4 regions of the Metabacillus schmidteae genome follow, and region 4 is predicted to be linked to each of the others. Evidence: riboswitches for the same ligand, from Rfam matches in the RefSeq annotation. Region 4 holds a riboswitch; each other region holds the start of a gene.
What was found. A riboswitch is a leader RNA that binds a small molecule or an ion and turns the genes downstream of it on or off. The one in region 4 is predicted to bind S-adenosylmethionine.
Positions count from the first base shown of each region.

Region 1: another riboswitch for S-adenosylmethionine. It lies ahead of HWV59_RS24020 (methionine ABC transporter ATP-binding protein); the one in region 4 lies ahead of mtnW (2,3-diketo-5-methylthiopentyl-1-phosphate enolase).
Region 2: another riboswitch for S-adenosylmethionine. It lies ahead of HWV59_RS06175 (methionine biosynthesis PLP-dependent protein); the one in region 4 lies ahead of mtnW (2,3-diketo-5-methylthiopentyl-1-phosphate enolase).
Region 3: another riboswitch for S-adenosylmethionine. It lies ahead of HWV59_RS07075 (Na+/H+ antiporter NhaC family protein); the one in region 4 lies ahead of mtnW (2,3-diketo-5-methylthiopentyl-1-phosphate enolase).

Region 1 covers NZ_CAESCH010000002.1:665,998-670,214, reverse strand. Annotated here, with positions in the region: gene HWV59_RS24030 (MetQ/NlpA family ABC transporter substrate-binding protein) at 1-361, opposite strand, end outside; gene HWV59_RS24025 (methionine ABC transporter permease) at 373-1,041, opposite strand; gene HWV59_RS24020 (methionine ABC transporter ATP-binding protein) at 1,034-2,059, opposite strand; SAM riboswitch class I at 2,297-2,404, opposite strand; gene HWV59_RS24015 (SCP2 sterol-binding domain-containing protein) at 2,662-2,979, opposite strand; gene HWV59_RS24010 (thioredoxin family protein) at 3,086-3,415, opposite strand; gene HWV59_RS24005 (toprim domain-containing protein) at 3,437-3,784, opposite strand; gene HWV59_RS24000 (YusG family protein) at 3,969-4,205, opposite strand.
Region 2 covers NZ_CAESCH010000001.1:1,265,692-1,269,908, forward strand. Annotated here, with positions in the region: gene HWV59_RS06170 (hypothetical protein) at 6-284, shown strand; SAM riboswitch class I at 1,238-1,377, shown strand; gene HWV59_RS06175 (methionine biosynthesis PLP-dependent protein) at 1,734-2,858, shown strand; gene metC (cystathionine beta-lyase) at 2,845-4,032, shown strand.
Region 3 covers NZ_CAESCH010000001.1:1,468,988-1,473,204, forward strand. Annotated here, with positions in the region: gene HWV59_RS07060 (DUF3231 family protein) at 2-1,006, opposite strand; gene HWV59_RS07065 (hypothetical protein) at 1,201-1,341, shown strand; gene HWV59_RS07070 (hypothetical protein) at 1,613-1,795, shown strand; SAM riboswitch class I at 2,066-2,172, shown strand; gene HWV59_RS07075 (Na+/H+ antiporter NhaC family protein) at 2,458-3,738, shown strand.
Region 4 covers NZ_CAESCH010000001.1:2,106,518-2,110,734, reverse strand. Annotated here, with positions in the region: gene HWV59_RS10055 (methylthioribulose 1-phosphate dehydratase) at 1-63, opposite strand, end outside; gene HWV59_RS10050 (2-hydroxy-3-keto-5-methylthiopentenyl-1-phosphate phosphatase) at 60-722, opposite strand; gene mtnW (2,3-diketo-5-methylthiopentyl-1-phosphate enolase) at 719-1,960, opposite strand; SAM riboswitch class I at 2,171-2,280, opposite strand; gene HWV59_RS10040 (pyridoxal phosphate-dependent aminotransferase) at 2,341-3,516, opposite strand; gene HWV59_RS10035 (carbon-nitrogen family hydrolase) at 3,619-4,217, shown strand, end outside.

The DNA.
Region 1 (4,217 bases), on a different contig from region 4:
CGATTGGCTCAATATGAACGCCGCCAGCACTTACAAATTTGTAACCATTATCTGCAATTTGAGATTTTAAGTATGGCTCATGTTGGAAGTAGTTAGCATCTAAATCTTCAGATTCTAAAGATTTATTAGGTAATACATAGTCTGTAAATTCTTCAATTTTTAATTCAATACCTTTTTCCTCTAAAAGTGGTATAGCTTCCTCTAAAATTTCAACGTGTGGAACTGGTGAAGCACCCACTGTTAATGATTTTGTTTCACCTTCGGCACCTTCTGTTGCGCCTTCCCCTTGATCTGCTCCACCGCAAGCAACAAGTGCAGCCGTTAGGATGGTTAAAATCATAGCTAATAATGTCTTTTTCATTCTTTTTCCTCCTATCGTTTATCGATTGATTTAGTTATGATATCTCCAATAAATTGGATAATAAACACAAAAATTAAAATAATAATAGTTGCTACTAACGTCACTTGGTTATTTCCTCTATTAAATCCTTCCATAAAGGCAAGATTTCCAAGTCCACCTGCACCAATAGCACCAGCCATTGCTGTATAACCAATTAATGCGATAGCTGTAACTGTAATTCCTGATACTAAAGCAGGCATTGATTCAGGTAATAGCACTTTGAAAATGATTGTACTTGTTTTTGCGCCCATTGATTTAGCAGCCTCAATTACGCCTTTATCAATTTCTCTTAGGGCAATCTCTACCATACGACCATAAAATGGAGCTGCACCAATAATTAGTGCCGGCAATGCTGCATTAACTCCTAATATCGTCCCCACAATTGCTTTCGTAAAAGGTAATAATAAGATAATTAAGATGATAAATGGAATTGATCGAAAAATATTAACGATTGCTGCAACCAGATTATTAATTAACTTGTTTTCCCATATGTTTCCCTTAGCCGTTAAAAATAATAATAATCCAAGAAGAAGTCCCAAAATAAATGTAGCCAGGACTGACCAAGTCGTCATATAGATTGTTTCATAGGTTGATTCCCAAACCTTTTCCCAGTTCACTTCAGGTAAAAGCTGTTCAAGCATGTGCAATCACCTCTACTTCTACATGCTGTCCGTAAATAAACTCCAATGCTTTGTTAATTTCCTGCTCATCACCATCAAGGTGAATAAATAAGTTACCATAAGAACCGCTTTGAGTCTGTGCAATTTTTCCTTGAAGAATATTTACTTCTAAATCAAATTGTCGAATTAAATTAGAGATCAACGGCTGCTCAGCCGCTTCTCCAACAAAGGTAAGTTGAATAACTTTTCCTTTTGGATATAACTCTAATAAATGAGCTACAACTTCATTTGTCTCTTCAGGTTCTGTTACCTGCTTAACAAAGCGCTTTGTTATTTCCTTTTGCGGGTTTTTAAATACATCCAGAACTTCACCCTGTTCCACAACTTCCCCATTCTCCATTACCGCAACGCGATGGCATATCTTACGAATGACATGCATTTCATGCGTAATGAGAACAATTGTTAACCCTAAACGCTTATTAATATCAACTAATAAGTCTAAGATAGAATCAGTTGTTTGAGGATCTAATGCAGATGTAGCTTCATCACATAATAATACTTTTGGATTATTTGCTAGTGCTCTTGCAATTCCCACACGTTGTTTTTGCCCACCACTTAATTGTGACGGATATGCATTTTCCCGGCCTTCTAAACCTACAAGCTTAATAAGCTCATCAACACGCTTTAGTCGTTCAGATTTTTTTACACCTGCAATTTCTAATGGAAATGCGATATTCTCTCGAACTGTTCTTGACCATAACAGATTGAAGTGTTGAAAAATCATGCTTATTTCTAATCGAGCTTTACGTAATTTTGCTCCAGAAATTGAGTCAATTTGACTTCCAGCAACATTTACTTGACCACTAGTTGGTCTTTCCAGCCCATTTAAAAGACGAATCAAAGAACTCTTACCAGCTCCACTGTAACCAATAATTCCAAAAATCTCGCCTTTTTCTATTTCTAAATTTACATTGTTAACAGCCTGAACCTGACCTGCTTTTGTTTTATATATTTTATTGACATTTGCTAATGTAATCATCCTGTCACCTTCTTTCTCATTACTCTTAAGAAAAGCGCAAGCGCCTTGATCAGACCCGACAAGCATAAGGCGATTTGGAATAGAAGGCGTTCTTTGCCTTCAATTCCAAATTGACTAGACCCTAGAGGGGCTAGGCGCTGGAGCTAGACACCTAAACTAAGTACAAAACAAAAAAAGTCTGATACTAAAATAAAAAACCTTTCTACTAATGAGCAGAAAGGCACTGTTAAATCCTTTCTCTCATCTCTCAAAGCAACTGCTTTGTGTGAATTGGCACCATTTCAACATTGTGTTGATGGTTGCCGGGCTTCGTCGGGCACTTCCCTCCACCTCTCTTGATAAGAGCATCAATATATAAATTTAATTAAATAGCGATTTTTAAATACGAGTGTGATTGTATCATGTGATAAAAATTTATGTCAATTAAAAATGTTTTGTTATAAAATTTAAAAAATTCAGTATCTTGCGATGTATTCACCCTTTAAAAAAAAGTTTTATTTAACATAAAAAAGGACGACAAGAATATCATCCTTTTTCAGCTTCTATTTTTTATTTAACAATTGGTCTAAATTTCGAGTTAATAATTCAAGTAATGCTTTGATTTATTTTAATTTAATTAACGCATCAAGTTTTAGAAAATCGCGGTAGGATCCTTTAATCTTTATACACCCAAGTGAAATTAATTGCTTTAAGCTAATTTTATTTTCCAACATCTCCTTAATATCTTGTTCTTCTCCTTCAATATAAAAATCCACATTAGACGGTCGGGAAGCTAATACATTTGAATTTTTTGAAGAAAGTTCAAGAAAGTAGCTGGACTTATTAGTAGCTTTAATTTCAACTATTAGGTTTCTATTCGTTAAGATTGGTTTTATAAAATCCGCTTTATTTATACTTATAATAAAGTCAGTGATAAACATAAAAAAACCTCCCGATATCAATTAGTTACTTAACTAATTTCATTTTTAATCGGGAGAATCCTTTAAATATATCTCGACAGTTTCTGCCTTTCCTGTGGAAACCACTCTATTTCCCAAGAAATATGTCATCTTTTCTATTATATTGTTTTATAAGATCATAAAGATATCCCACTGACTGAAACGCATATACTCTTTCCATTATTTTTCCATCTTTAAATATAAGCAAGCATGGTACACTTTCAATTCCCAATTCTTTCGCTTCTTCTGGATAATAATTTAAATTAATAGAATGAATATCTAAATCTGGAAGTAATTCATCTACAACAGTGAGCATTTTTTTAGCAACCTGACATGTACCACACATTGGAGTATATAAATACATTATATAAATACCTTCGTTTAATATTGTAAGCTGTTTTTCCTTCCACTCAATCATAACCTAACTTTATGCACCCTTCTAAAGAAATTTAGCATTTACATCTATATTAGCACTAAGCAGGACTGATGCAACATGATGATCAGGCGCTGTTGCTACCTCACGATAAGCCCTGTCAATATAGATGTGGGATGCTTCAGGAAATTCTCTTTTAAATTGTTTACGCAAACGGTCTCCTGCATCATCTGAATCCACTAAAATATACACATCTTTAAGGAATAACTCGTCAATTAATTCATCCATTTTTGTTATACTGATGGTACCATTTGTGCAAATGATTTCTATTGGTTCACATATTACATTTAACACTTTCTTTTTATCTGATTTACCTTCAACAATTAATACTTTTTCAACCTCAACTAACGACATAACCATCACCTAATTCTAAAGTAAAAAGTCTTTTCTATAACGTATTCGATTTGTCGAGGTTGTTTCCCTTTAATTTCATGTTTTTTCTTAATCAGTATCAAAAACATGAAAAGAAAACGACCAATTTATATAAAGAAATAAGTTCAAAAAAGCAGTGGTGCTAGCCACTGCTTTTGCTTTAGCATTAACACCAGCCATTTTCATCGTCACAGTCGACATATTTTTGATCTGGTTCAGATACTACATCTGCAATTTGGTAAAAGCGGCTATCATTAAATTCGTAACCTGCTTTCAAATCATAATTATTTTCTGAGACCATTTGGCCGATTTTTTCTTTTTCCAGATAAAGATTCAACTGCCCATCACCAAATTTACCGACAACTCGATCAGTTATATCTAACCTTTTTTTTTGAATAGACATATGGACACCCTC
Region 2 (4,217 bases), 840 kb from region 4:
TCACAATGAAAAAACAAGCCTTATCAAAGAGGACAGTGGTTTTATCCGGTGTTGCACTATCAACAATAGGTGTTACTTCATATTTGTTAAAAGATGAAAAACGAAAAAATAAGATGAATTATGAAATACAACGCATGAAAAATAAAGCAAAAATACTTTTATCTAGAAAAGAACCAGTTATGGAAAAAGCCGGCCACCCTGATCCATATGATATTGATGATAATACAATGGTGGCGGAAGGATCTATGTATGCTGTAAATTATTTTAATGAAAAAACAAAGTGAGCCGACGAATTTGTCGGTTTTTATTTTTGTTAAAACGTGCCTAACTCCTTGTACAAAGGGCACAAGGTCATAAGCATTCTTGAATTAAAGATAAAGAACATTTTCTCATTCGAAAGGATAAGTGCATACGGACAAAAGGGAAATATGCTTTCGAAAGAGGTGTGAATTGTAATAATAATCCAAATGTGTATCGTTTTGAAGTGGAAAAGGTGCTAAAAGCATACGGAAAAAGGAATGTGAATGCTTTTTTAAAGATAGCTAGTATAAAACCTTTCGCAAAATCGAGGAAAAGATAAATATGAATCTAAAAGTAGTGTGAATTGTAATAATAATCCAAATATGTATCTTTTTTAAGTAGAAAAGTGCTAAAAGCATACGAAAATAAGGAATGTGAATGCATCTATATAGAAAGCCAGCATAAAACCTTCCGTAAGATCCAAAAAAAGGAAAATATGCTCACGGAAGTGGTGTGAATTGTAATAATAATCCAAATGTGAATCTCTTTTAAGCAGAAAAGTGCTAAAAGCATACGAAAATAAGGAATGTGAATGCATCTATAAGAAAGCAAGTATAAAACCTTTCGCAAAAGCCAAAAAAAGGGAAATGTGCTTTCGAAAGAGGTGTGAATTGTAAAAATAATCCAAATATGTATCGTTTTTAAATGGAAAAGGTGCTAAAAGCATACGGAAAAAAGGAATGTGAATGCTTTTATAAAGAAAGCCAGTATAAAACCATTCGCGAAATCCAAATAAAGGGAAAAAGTGAATACCAAGAGCTTCTAATCCCTGTCGGGGCGGAGTAAGGAGCTTGCACTTTTCTTAAATTGGATGAAAAATATACCTGTGTTACCATTACAATTGAACATACAAGTCAAACTATTACGATAATTATATTGCAATATATACATAAATCATGTAAAGTAGTAAAAAAAGTAAATCAAAAATTTCATATATTTCTTATCAAGAGAGGCAGAGGGACTGGCCCTATGAAGCCTCAGCAACCGGTTCATAACGAGTGAAGATCTGGTGATTAATATTTACTGTTTTAGCAGATACCTATGTTGGTTTTTAAAAGCACCGACAGATGATGAAAAATGAAGCGAACAAAGCGGTTTTGTTTGTTCGAAGCATTTTTCATCATCTGTCGCAGGCTTGCATCGCAAGCCGCAAGCACTTGCGTGCTTTTAAAAGCCCCACTTAAACAAATTAAGTAGGTTCTAGGTTCCTAGTAAATATTAAGTTAACGTATTCTATTAAGATCTTCCACGAGTGCCAAGGTGCTAAATCCAGCAAGCAACACCAGCTTTATGCTTGAGAGATAAGAAGAAGCGCACTTAAAACATACAGTCTTCTTCTTAACGAGGAAGGCTTTTTATTTTGTCCCAGTGGGATAACGAACGCTTTCTCTCAATGCCCATAATGATTAATACAACTTTTAGGAGTGAGAAACATGAGCAAACGAATTGAAACGAAATTAGCGCAAATTGGGAATCGAAGTGAAAATGTGACAGGTACTGTTAGCCCGCCAGTCTATTTTTCTACAGCTTATCGTCATGCAGGAATTGGAGAATCAACCGGGTTTGACTATATCCGTACAGGAAATCCAACCAGATTACTTGTTGAGCAGGCGATTGCTGATTTAGAACACGGTGATCGAGGATTTGCTTTTAGCTCAGGTATGGCTGCAATCCAAACGATCATGGCATTATTCCAAAGTGGTGATGAATTAATCGTTTCTTCTGATTTATATGGTGGAACATATCGTTTGTTTGAAAGAGAGTGGAGAAAATACGGATTATCTTTTCAATACGATGATTTCACAAATCCAACAGAAACTGAAAAGCTAATTAATGAAAAAACAAAAGCCTTATTCATTGAAACACCAACAAATCCATTAATGCAGGAAACGGATATAAAAGAATTAGTATCAATCGCTAAAAAACATGAAATATTAGTGATTGTTGATAACACATTTTATACGCCGGTGTTACAAACACCAATTTTAGATGGTGCAGACATTGTGATTCATAGTGCAACCAAATATTTAGGTGGCCACAATGACGTACTTGCCGGATTAGTTGTGACAAAAGGTCAGGAATTAAGTGATGAATTTTTTCAACATCAAAATGCAATTGGAGCAGTTTTATCTCCATTTGATTCATGGTTATTAATGAGAGGAATGAAGACATTATCACTTCGCATGAGACAGCATCAGCAAAATGCTCAGCAAGTGTCACAGTTTTTAGAGGAGCATCCTGATGTACTTGATGTCCTTTACCCGGGAAAAGGTGGAATGCTTTCGTTCCGTTTGCAGGATGAAACATGGGTAAATCCATTTTTGAAAAATCTAAAGACTATCACATTTGCTGAAAGCTTAGGCGGGATTGAAAGCTTTATCACCTATCCAGCTACACAAACTCATATGGACATTCCTCTGGACATTCGAATTGCAAATGGTGTCTGTAACAAATTGCTGCGCTTCTCGGTAGGTGTGGAGCACGCAGAGGATATTATAGAAGATTTAGCACAAGCATTTAAAGCGATGAAGGAGGCGGTAGCAGTTGAGCAATCATGATTGGTCATTTCAAACAAAACTACTTCATAATGAATCAAAGGTGGATCACAGCACAGGATCGGTAAGTGTGCCGATTCATCATTCTTCAACATTTCATCAATTTGATATTGATGAATTTGGAAAATATGATTATGCTCGTTCAGGAAATCCGACACGAGAAGCTTTGGAACAAGCTATTGCAGAATTAGAGGGTGGAACTAGAGGCTTGGCATTTTCTTCAGGAATGGCAGCTATCTCTACTGCATTTTTATTACTATCCCAAGGTGATCATGTATTGGTAACAGAGGATGTATATGGTGGAACATTTCGAATTATTACAGATGTTTTAACTCGTTTTGGCATTGAGCATACGTTTGTCGATATGACAGATCTTCATCAGGTTGCATCTGAAATTAGACCAAATACGAAGGTCATTTATATGGAAACACCTTCAAATCCATTGTTAAAGGTAACCGACATTCAAGGCATTGTGAACTTGGCAAAAGCTAATAATTGTCTAACCTTTTTAGATAATACGTTTTTAACGCCAGAGCTTCAAAGACCATTAGAGCTTGGTGTAGATATTGTGCTTCATAGTGCAACGAAGTTTTTAGCAGGTCATAGTGATGTGCTTGCGGGACTAGCTGTTATTAAGGATCCAGAGCTGGGTGATCGTTTATATAAATTACAAAATGCATTTGGTGCTGTGCTTGGTGTACAGGATGCCTGGTTGGTTCTTAGAGGATTAAAGACGCTGCATGTTCGCCTGCAACAATCTCAAGCATCAGCATTAAAGATCGCCGAGTTTTTAGCAGATCATCCAAAAGTAGAAGAGGTATATTACCCGGGCTTGAGCTTTCATCCGGGACATGATACACAACGATATCAAGCGGATGGGCCAGGAGCGGTATTATCATTTAAATTAGCGGATGGAGATGCAGTAAGAACATTAGTTGAGAATGTTCAGCTTCCTGTTTTTGCTGTAAGTTTAGGTGCTGTTGAATCAATTCTTTCCTATCCTGCTAAAATGTCGCACGCAGCAATGCCGCCTGCAGAGCGTGAAAAACGCGGAATTTCTGATGGATTGCTCCGATTAAGTGTAGGATTGGAGAAAGTAGAAGACTTGATTAAGGATTTTGATGCAGCATTGGAGAAGCTACCGGCTGTAAAGAAAAGTGAAAATGTAAATGTATAAAGGACTAGAGCTGACTCTTTTTGAGTTAGCTCTTTTTTATTGAAATGGATTTTTTATTCACACAATGTTTAAAAAGTCTTTATTGTTTCTTTAGGTTTAAAGTAATATAATCAATACATCTTTTAGGTAGGTAAAATATCCTGGTTATTTTGGTTGAGGTTACGTTACTTAGTCTATGATCATAC
Region 3 (4,217 bases), 640 kb from region 4:
TCTATATCTCTGTCGCAATTTCTTTCCTATTAGGAGCTAGCGGTGGCTGTTCGAGCCATTTATTTTGAACCATTAAATCAAACCACTTCTTTGTTACCATAAGATTTTTCAGAATGGTTGACTCATAAGTCGTTACAAGATCTGTTCGCATAGCTGATGCTAAACCTGCCCCATGATAGTTTTGGGCTGCTTGAAATAAAAAACCAACATGATACAAGATTAGTTTATCTGAAAAAGGAGATTCAGTTGAGGTTGTCACTTCGGTTTCCCAAGATTTTGGAACAGGTAAATTATCCCTTTGCATAATTTTGGAAAAATCCTTTATTTGTTCGTCAGCAGTATTCTCGGAATCAGTTAAAAACTTCCTTACTTCTTTTGATTGAGTGATTTGACTAAACGCAATAGAAAGTGTTTTCGCCATTATGCTCTTTTTAAGGTTTAAAGAAATACTAATGATTTCGGTTGCTGCTAATTTTCTACCCTTACCGAAAAATCCATCTGTGAAATCCTTGCTGGAAATATATTCAGGATTTTTATTGGGATATAATAAGGGATCTCTTTGAAAATTTCCTTTTTCAAGCAATAACTCGATTGTTTGATGATACATGTTTTTAGCGTCATTATCACATGAATCGTAAAAATCCCTTAAGTCTTTTCTAACTGATATAGCCAGTGAAGTACTGTGCCCAAGTAAACCATGTAATGTCATAATATGTAAGTAATTTAGGCAGAATATATCTGAAAACAGTCTTGGCTTATCTTTAAAAAGATCAGATTCATTAAATCCAATTGGAACTGGAAACCCCTCGTTCTCGATAAAACTTGCGATTTGTTTCTTTTGTTTTCCGAAAGTATTTATGGCATCTTCAAAAATTTTTTTAATTAGCTCGTCTTCAATAATAGAAACCATATATTGATTTACCACATCAGTCATTGTACCGTTTACATACTCTCCCCAAAGTGAACCTATCTCCGAAGATGTGAGTTTTAATTTATTACCATCCACAATATCACCTCATGTATAATGATTTCCTAATTCATTAGGTCTTATGAGCTTAACAATTAATTTGAGCTAACAAATCACTGTGGAAACAAGTTCTAATATTAAGTGTTATTGCACTTCAAACAGGAGAGGGCTCTTTTTTTATGTAATTTTAGGTTACAATTAATTCATCCAATTCATTTAAAGAAGGTGTTAAGATGATTATCCTTTTTGGTATGTTAATATTTGCGGGAATTTTTGCTATATTTGATGCTTTAAGAAAGGTAAATAATAATATTTTGGACCAAACAGAAGAGATAAAAAAGTTACGTGAAGCCATAATAGAGAATAAGAAATGAATGATGAAATGGTTGAATGCGAGCTGCAATGATAGATACAAAAAAGTTTTGGGTACAAGAAGCCATACATAGAAGTAAACCTTAATAATTTAGTATAGATTGAAATTGTAAAAAATATATATAAAGGGGGATGTTAGTCTAATAAGATAGTAACAGGGTTGTGTTATTTATGAAAAGTCTTTAGGAAGAAGGATCGCCTCTTTTTTTTATGTGTATGTAATCATTTAATTGTAACTACATAATTGTTAGTCTTTTTTAGGTGGTGAATCATTTGAATTTGTATTTTTATATAACAATAATTATTGGGTTTTCTCTTATATACTATGGATATGTTAGGAAAATAGATAATGATTTAAAAAAGAAAAAATTAGAGATAGAAGAAAAAAAGATAGAATTAGAAATTAAGAAATTAGAACTTGGTTTAGAGAGTAAAGACCATGGTGAAAAGCGTTAGATGTACTATTGATTTTCAACAAAATTGTAAACACGAAAGAAGGGAATGGTATTTTTTCGTACTCCCTCGTTTTCGTGTTCTTCGGTTCTTTTGCTTGTTAGGCTTTATCTACAAAAGATTTTAATAAATCATTTTGGAATAATAATATGATCATGACGGAAGTGAGATATTCAGTTCTGTCCAGAACCAAAAACTATCCAGAAAAATTTTGTTGATATAGCAATAAATATCATGTAATCTTTTATACTGTGACAAAAAAATAGATTTTTCTTCTTATCAAGAGAGATGGAGGGACTGGCCAGATGAGATCTCGGCAGCGGAACTTAGTGATTAAGTTGCTGTGCCAATTCCAACAAGAAAGGCTTGATAGATGAGAAGAGTATTTTATAGATATAAGGCCTCTTCTTGTTTTTATGAGAAGCGGCTTTTTTGTACTATCAGAAAGTACATAAATTTTTATGGATGATAGTATAAGAAAAACTAAGGCTTTGGCCATTAGGACTTGGCGACAAGCCAAGTTTTTCTAAGAAGATAAGAAAGCATAAAAGTTTGTGCGTAGTTTTAGTGTCTAGCTCGAGCCGATAGGCGGGCGCCTTGAGTTTTTCTTATGGGGCACAGAATGGTCAAAAGACCCGTCCCATTTAATATTTGGAGGTGGAACAATGAAAAAAGGTAATCCATGGGCGCTAATCCCATTTGTTGTGTTTTTGGTTTTATTTATTGGTTCAGGAGTTATTACAGGTGATTTTTATGCCTTTCCAGTCATAGTAGCCATTGTGATTTCGGGTGCTGTTGCTCTGGCGATGAGTCGAAAAGAATCGTTTTCGCGGAAGGTTGATATTTTTTGCCAAGGTGCAGGTAATGTAAATGTCATGTTGATGGTTCTTATTTTTCTTTTGGCTGGGGCTTTTTCAGAAACAGCAAAAGGCATGGGGGCAGTAGACTCCACTGTTAACTTTGCTTTATCGGTTGTTCCGCAAAACTTGCTTGTTGTAGGCTTGTTCATCATTGCCTGCTTTATCTCCCTATCCATGGGTACGTCGATGGGAACGATTGTGGCATTGGCGCCAATTGGAGTTGGGATAAGCGAACATACCGAGCTTTCAATTGCTTTAGTAATGGCGGCGATTATTGGAGGTTCAATGTTTGGCGATAATTTATCCTTTATTTCAGATACAACTATCACTGCGGTTCGTTCACAAGGCGTACAAATGAAGGATAAATTTAAGGTGAATTTTTGGATTGTGTTGCCGGCAGCCATTGTAACAGGCATTATTTTAGGTGCTATTACAATGGGTGAAACGGCACAAGTAGAGCATTTAAGCTATAATTGGGTAAAAATTGTTCCCTATGTTCTGGTCATTATTTTTGCGTTAGCTGGAATGAACGTTTTCCTTGTTCTTGCATTAGGGACTGTTCTCGCGGGAGCTGTTGGCTTAGCGGATGGCAGCTACCATTTAATGAGCCTTTTGCAAACGATTGGCGAAGGAATGGCAGGCATGTATGAAATCGCCTTTCTTGCGATATTAATAGCTGGAATGGTGGAGGTTATTAAATTTAACGGCGGAATTGACTTTCTGCTTCACCTTGCGACACGAAGAATTAAATCGAAAAAGGGTGCAGAATTTGGAATTGCCGGTCTTGTGAGCTTAACTGGTCTATCCACGGCCAATAATACGATTGCAATTCTGATCGCCGGTCCGCTTGCAAAAAATATGGCTGATCAGTATGGGATTGACCCGCGAAAGTCAGCAAGTATATTAGATATTTTCTCCTGTGCGATCCAGGGCCTTCTGCCATACGGAGCACAACTTCTGGCAGCTGCAAGCGTCGCGGGAATATCACCAGTAAGCATCCTGCAATACTCATTCTATCCAATTCTTATAGGAATCTGTGGAATTATCGCTATCCTCATTGGATACCCGACAAAAAAGAAAGCTTGATTTTATATTTTAAAGCAACGGGGGCATGTCCCCCGGTTGAATTAATAATAAAGTAAAGGTTCGTGCATTAGGTATTATCAAGTTGGAAGTAGCAATAGGAACAGAGAGAGCAAGCACTTATTAATCTTCCAAATATAGATTTCGTGTGAAGTATTGATTAACACAACTAAATAGGAATTGTTAAAACGTCTTAGATCCTTGATAGTGCAGGAGCTGAGACGTTTTTTTATTAAATGAGGAACGAGCGAGAAATGTTTTAACACGTTAGGGAGGAAGAATCATTAGAGATTCTATCTGTATCTCTTTCTTCCACAAAAGGGCCATTATATGTAGTATGGTTTTGGACCGTAATTAACGTTAATAAAGTTACAAAAACAGCCTATTTCCTATCTTTGTTTACTAGTTATATATAGTTATTAATTATAGTTTCCAACGTAAACAACGATAGGACTTTACTTGGAGGGGTGGGTATGATAGGC
Region 4 (4,217 bases):
TCTCTTTGCCAGCACCCTTTTAATATCAGCTAATTCTTCCCAGCGTTGATCTAGTAAACTCACACACTCTCCTCCTCTATCTGGTCAAGAATGTTCATCACATCATAAAATGTTGTAAACGATTGATGTGGCAGCCCTAACTCTTTACATTTTTCTAGTAACAAATCTCTAGCAATTACAAAATCCGCTAATTTTGCTGCCTGTAAATCTGTTATTGAGTCACCAATTACAATTTTCTTCTGATCCTCATGTGTCAGCTGACGAATAAGTGACGGCTTACAGCACCCACATTCATTCGTACAATATTCATCACAGTTATTTGGCCATTCAATCTCTATATTTTCCTTAGAGAAATTAGCCACATTACAATAAATTTGATCTTCATGAACCAATCCGTCAAGAAGCGGATAAACAAAAAAGTCAATTCCTCCACTAACAACATAAAGTGGAATGTTTTTGTCTTGTGTATATTGAACAAACTCTCGAAAACCTGAACGGATCTCTGCATGATTTAGGATATACTCCACAATTTGAGCCTTTGATGAGGAAGGAAGTAATTGAAACATCTTCCCTACCCCTTCTTTAATGGAAATATTCTGAGAGAGCACTCCTTCTTTAAGAGCATCCCATTCAGGTGGAGCAAATTTTTTCATAATAGCTATGATGTTATCTGTCTCTGTGATCGTCCCGTCAAAGTCACAAATAATTACTTTGTCACTCATTTGCTCACCTCTTTGGCACCCCAAAGATTAATGGCAAGCTTAAGATCTTCGCTTGTTTCAGATGCTTCCTTCAGTGTGATACCGGAAAGGGCAGCATCGATAGCTGCGCGGAAAGCTTGTCCTCCACCAATCGCTCCGTTAGGATGTCCATGGACTCCACCACCGGCATTAATAACGGAATTAAGACCAAAATCATTCACTAATAATGGAACTAAGCCAGGATGAATGCCTGCAGACGGAACCGGGAACGATTGCTTAAATCCTTCTTCTTTCAAGCAAAACTCCGCAATTCCAAGTGCTTCCTTTCGATCCAGTGCTACACTTCCATAAGGAGAAGGGAATAAAGAGAAGTCTGCTCCAGACATTCTAACTAACTTCCCTAATAACAATGAGCTTGAAAATCCATAAAGGTTAGATGCAGTTGAAGCACCACTTACAGCAGGATGCGCCATAATTGGAATCGTAATTTCCGGGTCTTCCGCTATACTTTGCATTACATCCAGTCCATAAGCAAATACATTAAAAAGCAATACACTAGCACCAAGTTCAGTGGCTCTTTTCGCTTTTTCCTTCAGCTCAAATGTTTTACCTGATAAGTTAACTGCGTATAACGCTTTGTGTCCTGTTTCTTCAAATACCTGATGTAACACTTCTTTACCAGCTAAGATTCTATCTTCAAAAGGTGTTAAAGGATTCTCAAAAAGAATTTCATCATCTTTTACTAGATCAACCCCACCTAATACCTGCTGCTTTAACTGATCCTTTAAATAAACAAGATCTCTGCCAATGACACCCTTAAAAATACTCATAAGTAGTGGTCGATCATGAACACCAACTAATTCCCGTATTCCGGAGACACCGAATTTTGGTCCCGGGAAAGCCTTTTTCAATTCTTCAGAAACCTCTAAGTCAAGCAGTTTCACTTCACCATCAAGAGATAGTTTTCCGAAAACTGTCGTTAAGATTGCAGGTAGATCATGACTATAATTTAAACTCGGATAAGCAATTTTAATAATTCCTTTAGTAACAGCTTTCCCAAGATATTGATTTGTTTTTTCGCAACTTTCAAGCTGACTGACTTCTAATACACGACCTTTATGGGCTTTTAATTGTTCTTGTTCAAGCAAGGGAAGATCGGTCCATGAACCAACCGTTAAGCCCAATGCAATCCCTTCGGCTTTTTTGTTTAAGTCACCTTTTGCATCGTGTACAAGATATGTAGCAATAACTTCACTCACTGATAACCCTACTTTCTCAATACATCTGACATTTTCTGAATTTTTCTATTAATCATATTAATTTTAACATCTTTCATTCTATAATGCATTTGGATCCTTGGATTAATCTTGAACATTTCGTTTCAATTTTTGTGTCGCTTTCTAAGCATAAAAAACCCCTTTGAATAGGTCAAAGGGGTTTTGTTTACGTGCATTTGTAAAGACAAATTTCCCTTATCTATCAGCTTTAGCTGCAAGAATTAGCACCGTGCTTAACACGGAATGTTAAGTCGGTTGCCGGGCTTCATCGGGCTAGTCCCTCCACCTGCTCTTGATAAGAACGAAACGTTCATATTTTAAATTAATAAGATTATGACAGAAAAAAATATAATTTGTCAAGATTAGAAAATATTTAATTTTTTAATTCTTTCAACGGCTTCTCTTAATCTTTCTTCAGATGTTAGTAAACCAACCCTTACATACCCTTCACCATAATCTCCAAATCCTACACCGGGCGCTACTACAACATGTGCATTTTCAAGCAAATAATCTGAAAAGGCTTGAGAGGATTCAAATTGACTTGGAACTGGAAGCCATGCGAAAAATGATCCAGCCGGAGCAGTTACTTTCCATCCAATTTCAAGACATGCATCAATAAGAGCATTTCGTCTGGATTCATATAAAGCATTTAGTTCCTCAACACATGTTTGCGGGCTTAATAACGCATGTGCAGCTGCTTCTTGGATGGCACTAAACACACTCACATACATATGATCTTGAAGTAAGTTTAAAGCCTCAATTACAGAAGGATTACCAACTGCAAAGCCAATTCTCCAACCAGCCATATTGTAGGTTTTAGAGAAGGTATATATTTCAATTCCAACCTCTTTTGCACCCTTAGTTTGCAAAAAGCTCATTGGTTTTTTACCATCAAAGCCAATTGCTCCATATGCGAAATCATGGACAACACAAATATCATGATCGTCAGCGAACTGTACCGTCTCTTCAAAAAATTCTTCAGATGCTGTTGCCCCAGTTGGATTATTTGGATAGTTAATAAACATTAATTTCGCTTGTTCAATGACATCTTTTTCTATATTTTTATAGTTCGGTAAAAACTTGTTTTCTTCTAACAAGGGCATAACTTCCATTTTTGCACGAGCTAATTCCACCCCTGACCAATAATCAGGATAACCTGGATCAGGCACTAGTACTACATCTCCTGGATTTAGGAGACATTGAGGAACCTCAACTAAGCCTGCTTTACCACCAAATAGGATTGCTACTTCAGTTTGTGGGTCAATCTCTACTCCATATTCCCTTTTGTAAAAAAGAGCAACTGCTTCCTTTAAAAAGGATTGACCACGAAACGGAGAATACTTATGGTAATTTGGGTTCTTTACTGCTTTTTCCATTGCTTCAACAATATGTGCCGGTGTTGGTCTGTCTGGATTTCCTTGACCTAAATTAATAACATCGTGACCTTGCTCAATGATGTTGTTCACTTTCGCAACAAGGCTTGCAAAAAACTGCTTCGGTAATGTATTTAATAATTCAGATTGCTTAAATTTTTTCATTTTTAACACCTACTCAAAAAATTCTTGAAATTCTAGTCACAAATAATATATCGTTAGATACAACTTGTAAAGTAAAAAATTTTAATTGAAGGTGTGAACCAAATGAAACCTATCATTACATGTATTCAATTAGACATCAAATTCGGTGATCCGGATTTTAATTATCAACAAGTAGAAAAAAAGATTGCCCAAGCTGTACAACAAGAACAATCAACTACGATTGTCTTACCTGAACTATGGACAACGGGTTATGATCTAACTCGCTTAGAAGAAATTTCCGATGAAAATGGTGAGAAGACAACCTCCTTCCTACAGGAGCTTGCAAAAAAATATAACGTTCACATTGTGGGTGGGTCAATTGCTAAAAAAATTGACAAGCAGGTAACCAATACAATGCTTGTTGTGGACAATACCGGACAGTTAATCCATGAATATAGTAAACTTCATCTTTTTAAGCTTATGAACGAGCACCACTACTTAACTGCAGGGAGTGAAAAAGGTTTATTTGACCTTGGTGGTATGAAAAGTGCTGGAGTCATTTGTTACGATATACGTTTTCCGGAATGGATTCGCGCCCACACCACAATGGGAGCAGAGGTGCTATTCGTTGTTGCAGAATGGCCAATGCCCCGCCTTAATCATTGGAAAACACTCCTACTCAGTAGAGCCATAGAAAATCAATGTTATGTTGTAGCATGCAA